Regions from separate parts of the Delftia sp. PE138 genome, predicted to be linked through region 3. Evidence: predicted binding sites of a transcription regulator. Region 3 holds the regulator's gene; each other region holds the start of a gene.
The links. Region 3 encodes FNR, which switches genes on or off when oxygen is low (the NO sensors DNR and NnrR bind a similar motif). Its sites were predicted from a motif close to TTGATNNNNATCAA; they were not measured.

Region 1 (4,835 bases), on a different contig from region 3:
GCCGAGCCGGCCGTCATCATCAGCATGAAGGGCACGACATAGTCGGCAGGAATCAGCTGGGCGCCCACGGTCAGGAAGGCCAGCATCATGGCGCTGATGTGGGCCGTGGTGCTGGCGAACAGGTAGTGCGAGAACACGAACACGCCCACCAGGATGGCCGCCACCGGCAGCCAGTCCAGGCCGCTGGCGACGATGGCGTTCTTCATGCCCACGGCAAACCAGGACACCACGCCCAGCTTGTTGAGCTGCTCGGCCAGCATGACCAGGGCGCCGAACCACACCAGCGTGTCCCAGGCGCTTTTCTCGGACAGCACGTCATCCCAGTCGATGGTGCCCGTGATGATCAGCACGAACAGGCCCAGGAAGGCGACCACCGTCGGGTCCAGCGTGAAAGCAGGCCCGAACAGCATCTGCGGCACGTTGGCCCACAGCAGCAGCATCAGGCCGAAGGTGCCCAGCATCACGCGCTCCTTGCCCGACAGCGGCCCCATGCGGGCCATCTCGCTGCGCGCGTACTCCACGGCATTGGGCGTGGCCTTGAGTTCGGGAGGCGACAGCAGGTAGATCACCAGCGGCATCAGCAGCAGGCACAGCAGGCCCGGCAGCAGCATGTACAGCGCCCAGGTGGTCCAGCTCAGGTGCAGCGCCTGGCCCGTGGCCTGGGCCACGAAGTCCACCACCAGCGGATTGGGCGCCGTGGCGGTCAGGAACATGGCCGAGGTGATGGGATTGGCGTGGTAGTTGACCAGGGCCAGATAGGTGCCCACCTTGCCCTGCGTACCCTTGGCCGGGTCCGACTCGAAGGCATTGGCGATGGACTTCATGATGGGGTGCACGATACCGCCGCCGCGCGCCGTGTTGCTGGGCGTGAACGGTGCCAGCACCAGCTCGCAGATCGCCAGGCCGTAGCCGATGCCGATGGTCCGCTTGCCCAGCAGCGCGATGAACATCAGTCCGATGCGGTTGCCCAGCCCCGTCTTCTTGAGGCCGCGCGAGATCAGGATGGCCACCACGATCAGCCAGATCAGCGGGCTGGAAAAGCTGCTCAGCGCATCGGTGACTGCGCCCTTGGACGAGCCTGACGTGACCTGGGACAGCGAGACGATCACGATGGCCATCAAGGCCATCACGCCAATGGGCATGACCTTGAGGATGATGGCCACGATGGTGGTCAGGAAAATGGCCACCAGCTGCCAGGCCTTGGGCGTCAGCCCCTCGGGCACGGGCACCAGCAGCAGCCCGAACAGCACGGCGGTGGCGATCAGCGCCGGCACCAGCCGGAACGGCACGGCCGACTTGAAGTAGCGGAACAGCGAGGCAATCTTCTCGAGCATGTGGATCCTTTGCGTTGCCGGAGCGGCGCCGAGAGAGCATGGCCTGCCGGGAGCAAAAGCCCACCAGCCTGCACGGGCACTGGCGGCCGCGCCGCATGACTGACATCATGATGCAGTGCAGCATGAGCCCGGCTTCCAGCGGGCGCCTGCGCCACCGAAGTTTGACAGGCATCAAGGCCGGGCCAGTAAACCTGGCGACCCAGGCCACCGAGCCCCGCTCACATGACAGCATCCCCAGACCGGGTGCCTTTCGCCCCGGTGTACCCATGCAGTGAAAAAAGGAGAAAAGCCGACATGCCAGCCAACCGATTCTTGCCCGAGGAATGGGAATGCCGGCTCCAGGAGATCGACCTGGAGATCGCCCGCCACGCCGTCATCTGCAAGATCCCGCTGCTGCAGGCCGGCGTGGTGGAGCGCGTGCTGGCCGATGACGCCAGCGTCTGCGGCGGCGACCACGAGGCCGCTTTCAAGACCCTGCGCGGCCTCTTGTACATGCACTACACCGAGCTGCTGCACATCAGCGAGGTGCTCAGCCCCGATGCCGCCCAGGAAATCGCCCACCGCGTGCGCCTGCGGCTGGGCCAGCGCATCGGCAACCAGCTGGGCGGCTGATGCCGGGCTGTCTGCCTGGCCTTTGCCCTGGCGCGAGGGCATGAAAAAAGGGCTACGACAGTTGTCGTAGCCCTTTTCAATTTGGTTGCGCGAGAAGGATTTGAACCTCCGACCTTTGGGTTATGAGCCCAACGAGCTACCAGACTGCTCCATCGCGCGGTATTCCAAAATTATAGCAGATTATTCAGCTGCCTTGGCTTCGGCGGCGCCTTCTTCAGCGCGCTCGACCAGTTCCACGAAGGCCATGGGGGCGTTGTCGCCCACGCGGAAGCCCATCTTCAGGATACGGGTGTAGCCACCAGGACGCTTTGCGAAGCGGGGGCCCAGCTCGTTGAAGAGCTTGGTCACGCTGTCGCGGTCGCGCAGGCGGTCGAATGCCAGGCGGCGGTTGGCAACGGTGTCGACCTTGGCCAGGGTGATCATGGGCTCGATCACGCGGCGCAGTTCCTTGGCCTTGGGAACGGTGGTCTTGATGGCTTCGTGCTCGATGAGCGAATTCATCATGTTCTTCAGCATCGCCAGGCGGTGCGAAGAGGTGCGATTGAGTTTGCGGAGGCCGTGACCGTGACGCATGGTGCTTTATTCCTAAAATATGTAATTAGGGCTTGCGCAAACAAGGATGCAAGCCTGGACCCGTTACCGGATCTGCAGCTTGCCTCAACCGAATTTGCGCAAGTTGTTGATTAATTCGGGCAGCCGTATCAGGTACTGCCCGAGGCACTGAGGCTCTCCAAAAAGGAGAGCCCGCAATTATAGTGCTTAGCGCTTTTCCAGGCCAGCAGGCGGCCAGTTCTCCAGCTTCATGCCCAGCGTCAGACCGCGGGAAGCCAGGACTTCCTTGATCTCGTTGAGCGACTTGCGACCCAGGTTGGGGGTCTTGAGCAGCTCGTTTTCGGTACGCTGGATCAGGTCGCCGATGTAGTAGATGTTCTCTGCCTTGAGGCAGTTGGCCGAACGCACGGTGAGTTCCAGCTCGTCCACGGGACGCAGCAAGATGGGATCAAAGGCGGTTGCGGCACCACGGCCACCGGCCGGAGCATCGAAGACGCTGGCGATATCGCCGCCGTCCAGCTGAGCGAACACGGCGAGCTGTTCCACCAGGATCTTGGCGGAGGCGCGCACGGCGTCCTCGGCAGTGATCGCACCATTGGTTTCGATCTCCACCACCAGCTTGTCGAGGTCGGTGCGTTGTTCAACGCGGGCCGATTCGACGGCGTAGCTCACGCGCTTGACGGGCGAGAACGAAGCGTCCAGCACGATACGGCCGATCGACTTCGTGGACTCGTCGCCATAGCGGCGCACATTGCCGGGCACATAGCCGCGGCCCTTCTCGACCTTGATCTGCATGTCCAGCTTGCCGCCTTGCGACAGGTTGGCGATGACATGATCAGGGTTGATGATTTCCACGTCGTGGGGCGTCTGGATGTCGCGCGCCGTCACGACGCCTTCGCCATCCTTGCGCAGGGAGAGCGTGACCTCGTCGCGGTTGTGCAGCTTGAACACCACACCCTTGAGGTTCAGCAGGATGTTGACCACATCTTCCTGGACACCGTCAATGGACGAGTACTCGTGCAACACACCAGCAATCGTCACTTCCGTCGCTGCGTAACCCACCATGGACGAGAGCAGGACACGGCGCAGGGCATTGCCCAGCGTATGGCCGTAGCCACGCTCAAACGGCTCCAGAACAACTTTGGCGCGATTGTGGCCAAGCTGCTCGACATTGATCGTCTTGGGCTTCAGCAAATTGGTTTGCATGCAGACTTCCTCTCAATACCCCCGGCTCGTTACACCGGTAAGGCTGGTGAAGCACCCCAGCGCGATGCCTCGCGGCTGGGGGACGGTTTTACAGAAATGTCGCTGCGCGGAATTAACGCGAGTACAACTCAACGATCAGGGATTCGTTGATGTCTGCACCGAACTCGTCGCGGTCAGGCGACTTCTTGAACGTGCCTTCAGCCTTGTCGGCCGACACTTCCACCCATGCGGGGAAACCGACTTGACCAGCCAGTTGCAGGGCTTCGACGATGCGGGCCTGCTTCTTGGACTTTTCACGCACGGCGACCACGTCACCCACCTTCACCATGTAGGAAGGGATGTTGACGGATTGGCCGTTGACCGTGATGGCCTTGTGCGACACCAGCTGACGCGCTTCCGAGCGGGTCGAGCCGAAGCCCATGCGGTACACCACGTTGTCCAGACGCGACTCCAGCAGCGACAGCAGATTGGCACCGGTGTTGCCCTTCTTCTTGTCGGCGGCTTCGAAGTAGCGGCGGAATTGCTTTTCCAGCACGCCGTACATGCGCTTGACCTTCTGCTTTTCACGCAGCTGCAGGCCGAAGTCGGAAGTACGCTGACCGGAAGTGCGGCCGTGTTGGCCGGGCTTGGTGTCGAACTTGGACTTGTCGGCGATCGAGCGACGTGCGCTCTTCAGGAACAGGTCAGTGCCTTCACGGCGGGAGAGTTTGGCCTTGGGGCCGATATAGCGTGCCACTTGATTTCCTTTGTGTCATCTGCCGTGCACAAGCACGGGAGCCGCCCGCGATGTTACACATCTGGGCGGCGGTGGGCTTGGTGAAAAAGCTTAGATACGACGGCGCTTTTGAGGGCGGCAGCCGTTGTGGGGAACCGGCGTCACGTCCGCGATGGAAGTGATGCGGATGCCCAGGGCGCCCAGGGCGCGAACCGAGGATTCACGGCCAGGACCGGGACCCTTGATTTCGACGTCCAGGTTCTTGATGCCCTGTTCGATGGCAGCACGACCAGCCACTTCCGAAGCCACCTGGGCAGCGAAGGGAGTCGACTTGCGCGAACCCTTGAAGCCCTGGCCACCCGACGAGGCCCACGACAGAGCGTTGCCTTGGCGGTCGGTGATGGTGATGATCGTGT
Region 2 (4,835 bases), on a different contig from region 3:
GCTGGGGGCAGGAGGATGACCTGAGACGATCGCGCGAGGCCGGCATGGACCACCACCTGGTCAAGCCCGTGAGCTTCGACACGCTGGAGCGGTTGCTCAGGAGCCTGCGCACGTCTGCATGAGCACCGCCTTTGCGCGCGACAATCCCCGCTTCGCCCAGCCTGCCTGCGCCGCCTGCGCGGCTCGCGCGCCTGCCGCAGAACTCACCGAGACCCATGACCGCCCTGCCCCCCATCAATGCCGAGCGCCTTTGGCGCCGTGTCCAGACCCTGTCCACCTTCACCCTGCCCGACCGGCCCTGGACCCGCCGCGCCTTCTCGCCCGAGTTCGACCAGGCCCGCGCCTGGCTGCGCGCCGAGTTCGCGGCCGCGGGCATGCAGGTGCATCTGGATGAAGGCGGCAATCTGGTCGGCCGCCTGCCGGCTGCCCAGGCCGCTGCGGGCAGCGCAGAACGCGCCCCCATCTCCACCGGCTCGCACTGCGACACCGTGATGATGGGCGGGCGCTTCGACGGCATCATCGGCGTGCTGGCCGGCATCGAGGTGGCGCACTGCCTGCATGAAAACGGCATCGCCCTGCAGCACCCGTTCGAGGTGATCGACTTCCTGTCCGAAGAACCCAGCGACTACGGCATCTCCTGCATAGGCAGCCGCGCGCTGTCGGGCAAGCTGGACGCCGCCATGCTGGCCGCCCGCAACCCGCAAGGCGAAACCCTGGCCGAAGGCATGCGGCGCATCGGCGCACGGCCCGAGGCGCTGGACCGCCCGCTGCGCAGCGCCGGCGGCACGGCCGCCTTTGTGGAGCTGCACATAGAGCAGGGCCCGGTGCTGGAGCAGCGCGGCCTGCCCATTGGCGTGGTGACGAACATCGTGGGCATACGCCGCGTGGGCTTCACCGTGCACGGCCAGGCCGACCACGCAGGCACCACGCCCATGGACATCCGGCAGGACGCGCTGGTGGGCGCGGCGCGCATCATCGATGCGGCCAACCGCAAGGCCGCTGCGCTCAATGGCCAGCCCCACTATGTGGTGGCCACCGTGGGCCGGCTCTCGCTCACGCCCAATGCCTCCAATGCCGTGCCTGGCCTGGTCGAGATGATGATGGAAGTGCGCAGCGACCACGCCGGCGTGCTGGAGCGCTTCCCCGAGGAACTGCTGGCCGAAGTCCTGCCCGGCCTGGCCGCCCTGCGCGTGCGTGCCGAGATGGCCGACGTGAGCCGCTCCCAGCCCACGGACTGCGCTGGCCTGGTCATGCAGGGCGTGGAGCAGGCCTGCGACAACCTGGGCTACGCCCACATGCGCATGCCCAGCGGCGCCGGCCATGACGCCGTCTACATGGCGCCCACCGGCCCCATGGGCATGATCTTCATCCCCTGCCTCCACGGCCGCAGCCACGCGCCCGAGGAATGGATAGAGCCGTCCCAGCTGCTGGACGGCACCCGGGTGCTGTACGAGACGGTGCGCGTGCTGGACAGGCAGTGGGCGCAGGGCTGAGCGCCTGGCCTGCGGCCAGGCACCAAGGCGGCATAAAATAGCCCGCTTCCCTCTGGAGCAGGCACAAGCTGCTCCTTGGTGGAAGCCCCTGTGGCACAGATTGCGGAAATCCGCCCAAATAGCGGGTTTCCCAATGCAAGATGGCGGAACCACCCTCCCCGATCATCGACAACCCACCGCATGGGCGGCCCGGCACTGCCGGACCGCTGCGAGAAGGTTGCACCGCCCCATCAGACCCTGGAGTTTCTTCTTTCATGTTCCGCCAACTGATCACCTGCACCGCCGTGGCCGCCGCCATGGGCCTGAGCTTTTCCGCAGCCGCCCAAGGTGCGGCTGCCGACTATCCGAACAAGCCCGTGCGCATGATCGTGCCCTTCCCGCCCGGCGGCGGCACCGACATCCTCGCGCGCGTGGTGTCCAACAAGCTCACCGAAGTCAGCAAGTGGACCGTGGTGCCCGACAACCGCGCGGGCGCAGGCGGCACCATCGGCATCACCGAGGCCGCCAAGGCAGCGCCCACGGGCTACGACATGGTCATGGGCCAGAAGGACAACGTGGTCCTGGGCCCCTACCTCTACAAGAACCTGCCCTGGAACCCCGTCAAGGACCTGGTGCCCGTGGCCCACGTGGCCTACACGCCCATCGTGATCGCCACCAGCGTGAACTCGCCCTACAAGACCCTGGCCGACATCGTGGCCGCTGCCAAGCAGCACCCGGGCAAGGTGACCTACGGTTCGCCGGGCAATGGCACCAGCATCCACATCTCGGGCGTGCTGCTGGAGAAGGCGGCGGGCATCCAGCTGGTGCATGTGCCCTACAAGGGCTCCAACCCGGCATTGATGGACGCGCTGGCCGGCAACGTGGACCTGCTGGTGTCCTCCGTGCCCTCGGCCATCGGCCAGATCAAGGCCGGCAAGCTGCGCGCCATCGCCGTCACATCGGCAAAGCGCTCGTCCTCGCTGCCCGACACGCCCACGCTGGCCGAAGCGGGCCTCAAGGGCTTTGACGTGAGCACCTGGTACGGCCTGTTCATGCCCAAGGGCACGCCAACGGCCATCGTGACCAAGGTCAACGCCGAAGTGAACAAGCTGCTGGCCATGCCCGAAGTGCGCGACGCCATCCAGACCCAGGGCGCCGAACCCCAGTCCATGAGCGTGGCCGACTTCGACAAGATGTTCCAGGCCGACTTCAAGCAGTCCAAGCAGATCGTCGAGTCCTCGGGCGCCAAGATCGAGTGACATGCCTGCGGTGCCAGGGCTGCATGCCCGGCACCGCCTGCATTGGCCAACGCCGCATTTCATTGATGCAGATCAGCCTGATCTGCATCAAGGAGCTATGTGACAGTCCCGTGAATACTTCTCTGGAAATCACCGAATTCCTGGAGAACGTCATGGCATTGCTGGTCTGGGTCCCCGAGCTGGACACCGGGATTGCAGAAATCGACCGGCAGCACCGCCGCATCGTCGATTACATCAACAAGCTCTACGAGCTGCGCTCGTCGCCCGACCGTGAGGCCCTGGGTGATGTCATCGGCGAGATGATCGACTACACCGTCTCGCACTTCGTGTTCGAGGAAAGCCTGATCGAGAGCGCCGGCTACATGTTCGCCGGCCCGCACAAGAAGGTGCACGAGCTGTTCACGCGCCGCGTGATCGAGATGCAGACCCGCTTCGATGCGGGCGAGGACGTGGCCGCCGAGCTGCACGGCATGCTCTCTCGCTGGCTGTTCAACCACATCCGCAACGAAGACACCGGCTACGTGGACTCGGCCAAGGCCTATCTGCGCATGGCGCGCGAGTCCAGTCCTGCCGCCGAGAAGGAAAGGCTCAAGAACGAAGTGCTGCAGGAATTGGAACTGCAGCGCAAGAAAAAAGGCTGGCTGGCACGGCTGCTCAATCGCTGATCGCCCTCCCCCTTGCAGCGCAACAACAAAAACGGCTCCCGAGGGAGCCGTTGACGTTTCACCCGGCAAAGGGCCGAGGGCCCGGTGATTACTCGCGCACCACCAGCACCGGCACGCGCACTGCGCCCAGCACGCGCTGGGTCACGCTGCCCAGCATCAGCTTTTCCAGACCACGGCGGCCTTGCGAGCCCATGATGATCAGGTCGGCGCCCGTGCTCTCGAGCACGCGCACGATGCCTTCGTGCACCGCATGGCCTTCGCCGACCACGGTGGTGGCGGTGATGCCGGCCTCGTCGGTGATCTTCTTGACGGCGTCCAGCGTGGTGTTGGCCTCGGCCGTGGCCGCGCTCAGGTACTGCGACTGGCCGTAGGCGAAGTCGGCGCCCACGCCCGTGAACGGATAGGGGTCCACCACGTAGACCGCCGTCAGCGTGCTGCCAAAGGCCTTGGCCAGCTCCACGCCCTTGTGAACCGCCAGCATCGAGCTGTTGGAGCCGTCCACGGGAACCAGGATGTGCTTGAACATGCGTTTTCTCCTTTGTGCTTGGCCGCCGTCAACAATCGGAGGCGGCCGGGTCTATGAACCAAAGTGTGCGCCCATCATGCGCCAGCATCTTGAGCTGCATCAATCCTTGCGGCGACGCGTCAGCTCCGAGCCCTGGAAACCCTGGCGGCGATAGGTCAGCACCAGCGTATCGCGCACGCCGCCCGGCTGCTCGGGCTGGATGGGCGTGGTCTCGTGGATCATGCGGGCATCGTCCAGCAGCATCACCGACCAGGGCTCGGTCAGCGTGAAGCGCTGGCCGCTGGGGCCCGTGGCCTCGAAGATGCGCGTCTCGCCGCCCTTCACGCCCTCGCGCCCGACCAGGATCACGGCCACCAGGTCCACGCCGTCGCGGTGCGCGCCTTCGGGGGTGGGCCGGCCAATGCCGTCCGTGGTGTCGATGCGGAACTGGTGGGACTCGATGAACCAGCGCTCGTGCTGCACATCATCGCCCTGGGCGCAGAACACCTGGTCGGACAGGCCCGCCAGCGCCAGCAGCAGGCGGCTCCAGGTGGCGCTTTGCGCCGTGGCATCGCGCATGGGCTCGAACATGCGCAGCATGCCGCCATGCAGGGCGTTGTACTCCACCGGCTGCCAGTGCGCGCGGTGCTCCACCTGCTGCAGCCCGTCCTGCCCCGCGATGAAGCAGGAATGGCGGCGGCGCCGGTAGCGCCCGCCGTCCTTCAGAAAGGCATCGGGCGGCAGCTGGGCCCAGTCGGCATCGAGCGCATGCAGCTCGGTCAAGGACACGCCCGCCCAGGCCGCGAATTCGTCGGGGCGCAGCACCGCATAGCCTGCGTCGCGCAGCGACTGCGCTGCATTCTGGGGAGCGATATAGGGAGGGGGAAACGTGATGTGCGCCATAACCTGCCAAGCTTACTCCTCGCCCGCACCC
Region 3 (4,835 bases):
AGCCCCATGATCAAAGCGGTCCAGAGCAGCGACAACAGCATGGGGCCTAGATGATCCTCGAAAACCGCGCCCGGTTCTTGTCGGCCTGCAGATATCGGTCAAACAGCATGGCCACGCCACGCACGAAGTACCAGCCCATCGGCGTGACCTGGAAGCCCTCGTCGCTGATCTGCACCAGCCCCTTGGCCTGCAGGTCCTGAAGCGCCGCCAGCTCGGGGGCGAAGTACTCGCGAAAGCCCAGCAGCCAGGCCTGCTCCATGGGCTCGAACAACACGGCGCCCTGGCACATGATGGCCATGATGACGGCGCGCCGCACCAGATCATCGCGCGACAGTGCCAGGCCGCGCACCACGGGCAGGTGGCCGGCGTCGATGGCGTCGTAGTACTCCTCCAGCGTCTTGGCGTTCTGGCTGTAGCTGGCCCCCACCTTGCCGATGGCCGACACGCCCAGCGCAATCAGGTCGCAGTCGGGCTGGGTGCTGTAGCCCTGGAAGTTGCGATGCAGCCGGCCCTGGCGCTTGGCCACGGCCAGCGCGTCCTCGGGCAAGGCGAAGTGGTCCATGCCCACGTAGACATAGCCGCCCTCCATGAAGGCCGCGATGGAGCGCGAGAGCATGGCCAGCTTGTCGGCGCCCTGGGGCAGGTCCTCGGCCGCGATGCGCCGCTGCGGCTTGAAGCGCTCGGGCAGGTGGGCATAGGCATAGAGCGCGATGCGGTCGGGCCGCAGCGCATTGACCTGGGCCAGCGTGCGCTCGAAGGACTCGGGCGTCTGCTTGGGCAGGCCGTAGATCAGGTCCACGTTGATGGAGGCAAAGCCCAGCTGCCGTGCCGCTGCCACCAGCGCGAACACCTGCTCGGCCGGCTGCACGCGGTGCACGGCGATCTGCACCTGTTCGTCGAAGTCCTGCACGCCGAAGCTCAGGCGGTTGAAGCCCAGCTCCTTGAGCACGGCCAGGCGTTCGACGCTGACGGTGCGCGGATCGACCTCGATGGAGTATTCGCCGCCCGGCTCCAGCTTGAAATGCTCGCGCAGCAGGGCCATCAGCGTGCGCAGCTCATCGTCCGAGAAGAAGGTGGGCGTGCCGCCGCCCAGGTGCAGCTGGCTGACGGCCTGACCCTTGCCGCAATGGGCCGTGTGCAAGGCCATCTCGCGCGCCAGGTAGTCCAGGTAGACGGCAGCGCGATCGTGGTGGCGCGTCACGATCTTGTTGCAGGCGCAGTAGTAGCACAGCGACTCGCAGAACGGCACATGCACATACAGCGACAAAGGCATGGCCCGCGCTGCGGTACTCGATTTGCGGTGCTCAAGTGCCAGGATATAGTCTTCAGCACCGAAAGCCTCCACGAAACGATCGGCAGTGGGGAACGAGGTGTATCGGGGCCCCGGTACGTCGAAGCGACGCAGCAGCTCTGGGGTGACAGCGGTCATGGGTTTTTTCCTCTAATGTCGTCCACTGTGCCGCAGCCCATTGGCCGCGTCCTTGACTCATATCAAGAGTTGTTCGCGGCAGTGCTGCGACAATTTGATCCAACTCATCGCCATCCACGAGGTCACCGCCGGCGCACTGCTGCGCCGCTGATGTTTACTCCATGAACCTTCAGACCATCAAAGCATCCTGTTCCAATTGCAACCTGCGCGAGCTGTGCATGCCCATGGGCCTGGATGCCGAGCAGATGCAGCGCATCGACGACATCGTGGCCACGCGCCGCAAGGTCAAGCGCGGCGGCCTGCTGTTTCGCAACGGTGAGTCCTTCACCTCGCTGTACGCCATCCGCACGGGCTTCTTCAAGACCTGCGTGGCCACCGAGGACGGGCGCGACCAGGTCACGGGCTTTCAGATGGCCGGCGAGATCATCGGCCTGGATGGCATCGTCAACGACCACCACACCTGCGATGCGGTCGCGCTGGAAGACGCCGAGGTCTGCGTCATGCCCTTCGACAAGCTGGAGGACCTGTCGCGCGAGGTCACGGCCCTGCAAAACCATGTGCACAAGGTCATGAGCCGCGAGATCGTGCGCGAGCATGGCGTGATGCTGCTGCTGGGCAGCATGCGTGCCGAGGAGCGCCTGGCCGCCTTCGTGCTCAACCTGGTGCAGCGCCTGCACGCCCGGGGCTTTTCCAAGTCGGAACTGGTGCTGCGCATGACGCGCGAGGAAATCGGCAGCTACCTGGGCCTGAAGCTGGAGACGGTGAGCCGCACCTTCTCGAAGTTTGCCGAGGAAAACATCATCGAGGTGCGCCAGCGCCATCTGCGCATCCTGGACACGGACGCGCTCAAGCGCATCGTCAACAGCCAGCAGTGCCAGTGAGGCCGCAAGGCCCCACCCCCCGGCAATGAACAAGGCCCGCTGTCGCGGGCCTTTTTCATTGCCATTGCAGTGCACGCAGGTTCAATCGCGCCCCAGGCCCTGCATGGCCAGATTTGGGTCCGGCTCGGAGACCACGCCGTCGTTGAGATCGTGCGTGGAGCGTCCCAGCATGGTGGTCATGAGGCTGGACAGCATGGTCACGCCCCAGAAGGCGAAGAAGGCCAGCGTGTAGATTCCCTGCCGCGACCAGCCCAGGTCGCCGAGCCAGTGCAGCTCCAGCGGGTCCACGAAGGCGAATACCAGCATCTCCATCACGGCGGCGGCCAGAAAGGCCGGCCAGGCAATCCACATCCAGCGTTGGGCCAACATCAGCGATCTCCTTGAGCTGTCGAGGGGTGGCTTTCATTGTGCGCGCCGCCCGCGCACCGTGCCAAGCCCTGCGCACCCTGCACTGCCTGTAGGAAACCCTTGGCCCTCGCGCATGCTGGAGATGCCATCCACCATGCAAAAAAGGCCGCGACTGCGGCCTTGTGCACGGCATTTTCCTGCGTTCAGCGGTCCGTGGGATGGTCCTGCGCGGGCGTGGCCGCGTGGTTGCGGCCGGTGACCGCGGGCGCCAGGCTCTTGGGCACTTCACGCACGCCATCGGCACGCTCGTTGATGGTGATGCCATTGCGGTAATAGTCAGGATCGATCACGGGATCGGCGCCATTGATCGCAATGACGGCCGTGACCACGCCAGCCACCACGACGGCGGCCGGGCCGGCCACCACGAGCCAGACATGGGCGAACTTCCACCAGGGCTTGCCGGCGTCCGGATGCGAAGGGGCCGTGGCGGGCGCGGAGACTGCGGGACTGGAAGACATGGATAACCTCTTTCTTTCAAACAGCCGGCGCAGCCTGGGCGGTGCCGGCCAGACATATCACCGGGGCACCAGGAAGACGGCCTTTTCGGACGCGCGTCCCGCGCCTGAATGCACGGCATCGATATCGAAGAATACGGTGTGCGAGCCCGGCTCGGCGGAACCGTAGGGAATCTGCAGCCGCGCCGCAATGCCGCGCGTCTCGGCCGGGCCGACCTCGACCTCCTGCTCGGACGCCAGCTCCAGCCCGTCGAGGCCATGGGCGCTGATGCGGTAGCGCTGGGCCTGCTCGGTGGCATTCATGATCTGCAGGCGGTAGACATTTTCCAGCTTGCCGCCCGCGACGATGCGCGACAGCGACGCCCGGTCGCGTATCACGTCGACCTTGACCGACTGGCGCAGCGCCAGGCTCACGATCATGGCCATGCTCAGGCCGATCAGCACGGCCGAGTAGACCAGTACGCGCGGACGGAAGATGCGGCGCAGCACCTGGGCCCGCCGCCACAGGCCGGCCATGGCGTTCTGCGTGGTCAGCCGGATGAGGCCGCGCGGATACTCCATCTTGTCCATGATGGAATTGCAGGCGTCTATGCACAGACCGCAGCCTATGCATTCGTACTGCAGGCCGTTGCGGATGTCGATGCCCACGGGGCAGACCTGCACGCACATCTTGCAGTCGATGCAGTCGCCCAGGCCCTGGGCCTTGTAGTCCACCTTCTTGGTGCGCGGCGCGCGCGGCTCGCCCCGGCCCGTGTCGTAGCTGACGATCATGGTGTCGCGGTCGAACATGGCGCTCTGAAAGCGCGCATAGGGGCACATGTACTTGCAGACCTGCTCGCGCATGTAGCCGGCGTTGCCATAGGTGGCGAAGCCGTAGAACAGCACCCAGAAGACCTGCCAGCTGCCCTGCAGCGCCAGCAGCTCGCCGCCCAGCTCGCGGATGGGCACGAAGTAGCCCACGAAGGTGAAGCCGGTCCACAGGGCAATGGCAATCCACAGCAACTGCTTGAGCGACTTCTTCCAGAGCTTTTCAAAGGTCCAGCCGTTCTTGTCCAGGCGCATGCGCGCGCTGCGGTCGCCCTCGACCTTGCGCTCCACCCACATGAAGATTTCGGTGTAGACCGTCTGCGGGCAGGAAAAGCCGCACCACAGGCGACCGGCCACGGCCGTGAACAGGAACAGCGCCAGCGCCGAAATGATCAGCAGGCCCGCCAGGTAGATGAAATCCTGCGGGTACAGCACCAGCCCGAACAGGTAAAAGCGCCGCGCCCCCAGGTCGAACAGCACCATCTGGCGCTGCCCCCATTCCAGCCAGGGCAGGCCATAGAAAACCAGTTGGGTGAGAAACACCAGAGCCCATCGCCAGCGTGCGAAGACACCGCTGATGGAGCGCGGGTAGACCTTCTTCTCGGACTCGAACATCGACACCAGCTGGCCCGGGTCCGGGTCGGCAGGCGTGATCGGAATGACTTTGCGGGGAGGCTTCCCGGCATCATCCCCGTTCTCGGGCTTCATGGTGGGTTCCTTGGTTTTTTGGAATATCTGAAAACTCAAAAGGCAAAAAGGCGGCGCCGCAGCGCCGCCCCCTGTCCTTATTGACGGACTGCGCCGTCTTTGTGCGACATGCCCCAGACATAGGAGGCAAGCACCGCGATCTGCGCC

Region 1: HFGMBDPB_RS07475 (DASS family sodium-coupled anion symporter) is a predicted target of FNR. The motif match lies at 1,496-1,509, and genes of this name have one in related genera.
Region 2: HFGMBDPB_RS09525 (bacteriohemerythrin) is a predicted target of FNR. The motif match lies at 2,794-2,807, and genes of this name have one in related genera.

What each region holds. Positions count from the first base shown of each region.
Region 1 is NZ_JABEPN010000001.1:1,666,795-1,671,629, forward strand. Features, by position in the region: gene HFGMBDPB_RS07475 (DASS family sodium-coupled anion symporter) at 1-1,334, opposite strand, end outside; gene HFGMBDPB_RS07480 (hypothetical protein) at 1,629-1,946, shown strand; tRNA gene HFGMBDPB_RS07485 (tRNA-Met) at 2,029-2,105, opposite strand; gene rplQ (50S ribosomal protein L17) at 2,127-2,519, opposite strand; gene HFGMBDPB_RS07495 (DNA-directed RNA polymerase subunit alpha) at 2,706-3,704, opposite strand; gene rpsD (30S ribosomal protein S4) at 3,817-4,440, opposite strand; gene rpsK (30S ribosomal protein S11) at 4,531-4,835, opposite strand, start outside.
Region 2 is NZ_JABEPN010000002.1:127,322-132,156, reverse strand. Features, by position in the region: gene HFGMBDPB_RS09540 (ATP-binding protein) at 1-122, shown strand, start outside; gene ertE (N-carbamyl-l-glutamate amidohydrolase ErtE) at 216-1,493, shown strand; gene HFGMBDPB_RS09530 (Bug family tripartite tricarboxylate transporter substrate binding protein) at 1,748-2,731, shown strand; gene HFGMBDPB_RS09525 (bacteriohemerythrin) at 2,842-3,396, shown strand; gene HFGMBDPB_RS09520 (universal stress protein) at 3,485-3,922, opposite strand; gene HFGMBDPB_RS09515 (2OG-Fe dioxygenase family protein) at 4,022-4,804, opposite strand.
Region 3 is NZ_JABEPN010000005.1:367,155-371,989, forward strand. Features, by position in the region: gene HFGMBDPB_RS19145 (sulfite exporter TauE/SafE family protein) at 1-41, opposite strand, end outside; gene hemN (oxygen-independent coproporphyrinogen III oxidase) at 47-1,429, opposite strand; gene fnr (fumarate/nitrate reduction transcriptional regulator Fnr) at 1,591-2,310, shown strand; gene HFGMBDPB_RS19160 (hypothetical protein) at 2,392-2,679, opposite strand; gene HFGMBDPB_RS19165 (FixH family protein) at 2,862-3,176, opposite strand; gene ccoG (cytochrome c oxidase accessory protein CcoG) at 3,234-4,688, opposite strand; gene ccoP (cytochrome-c oxidase, cbb3-type subunit III) at 4,766-4,835, opposite strand, start outside.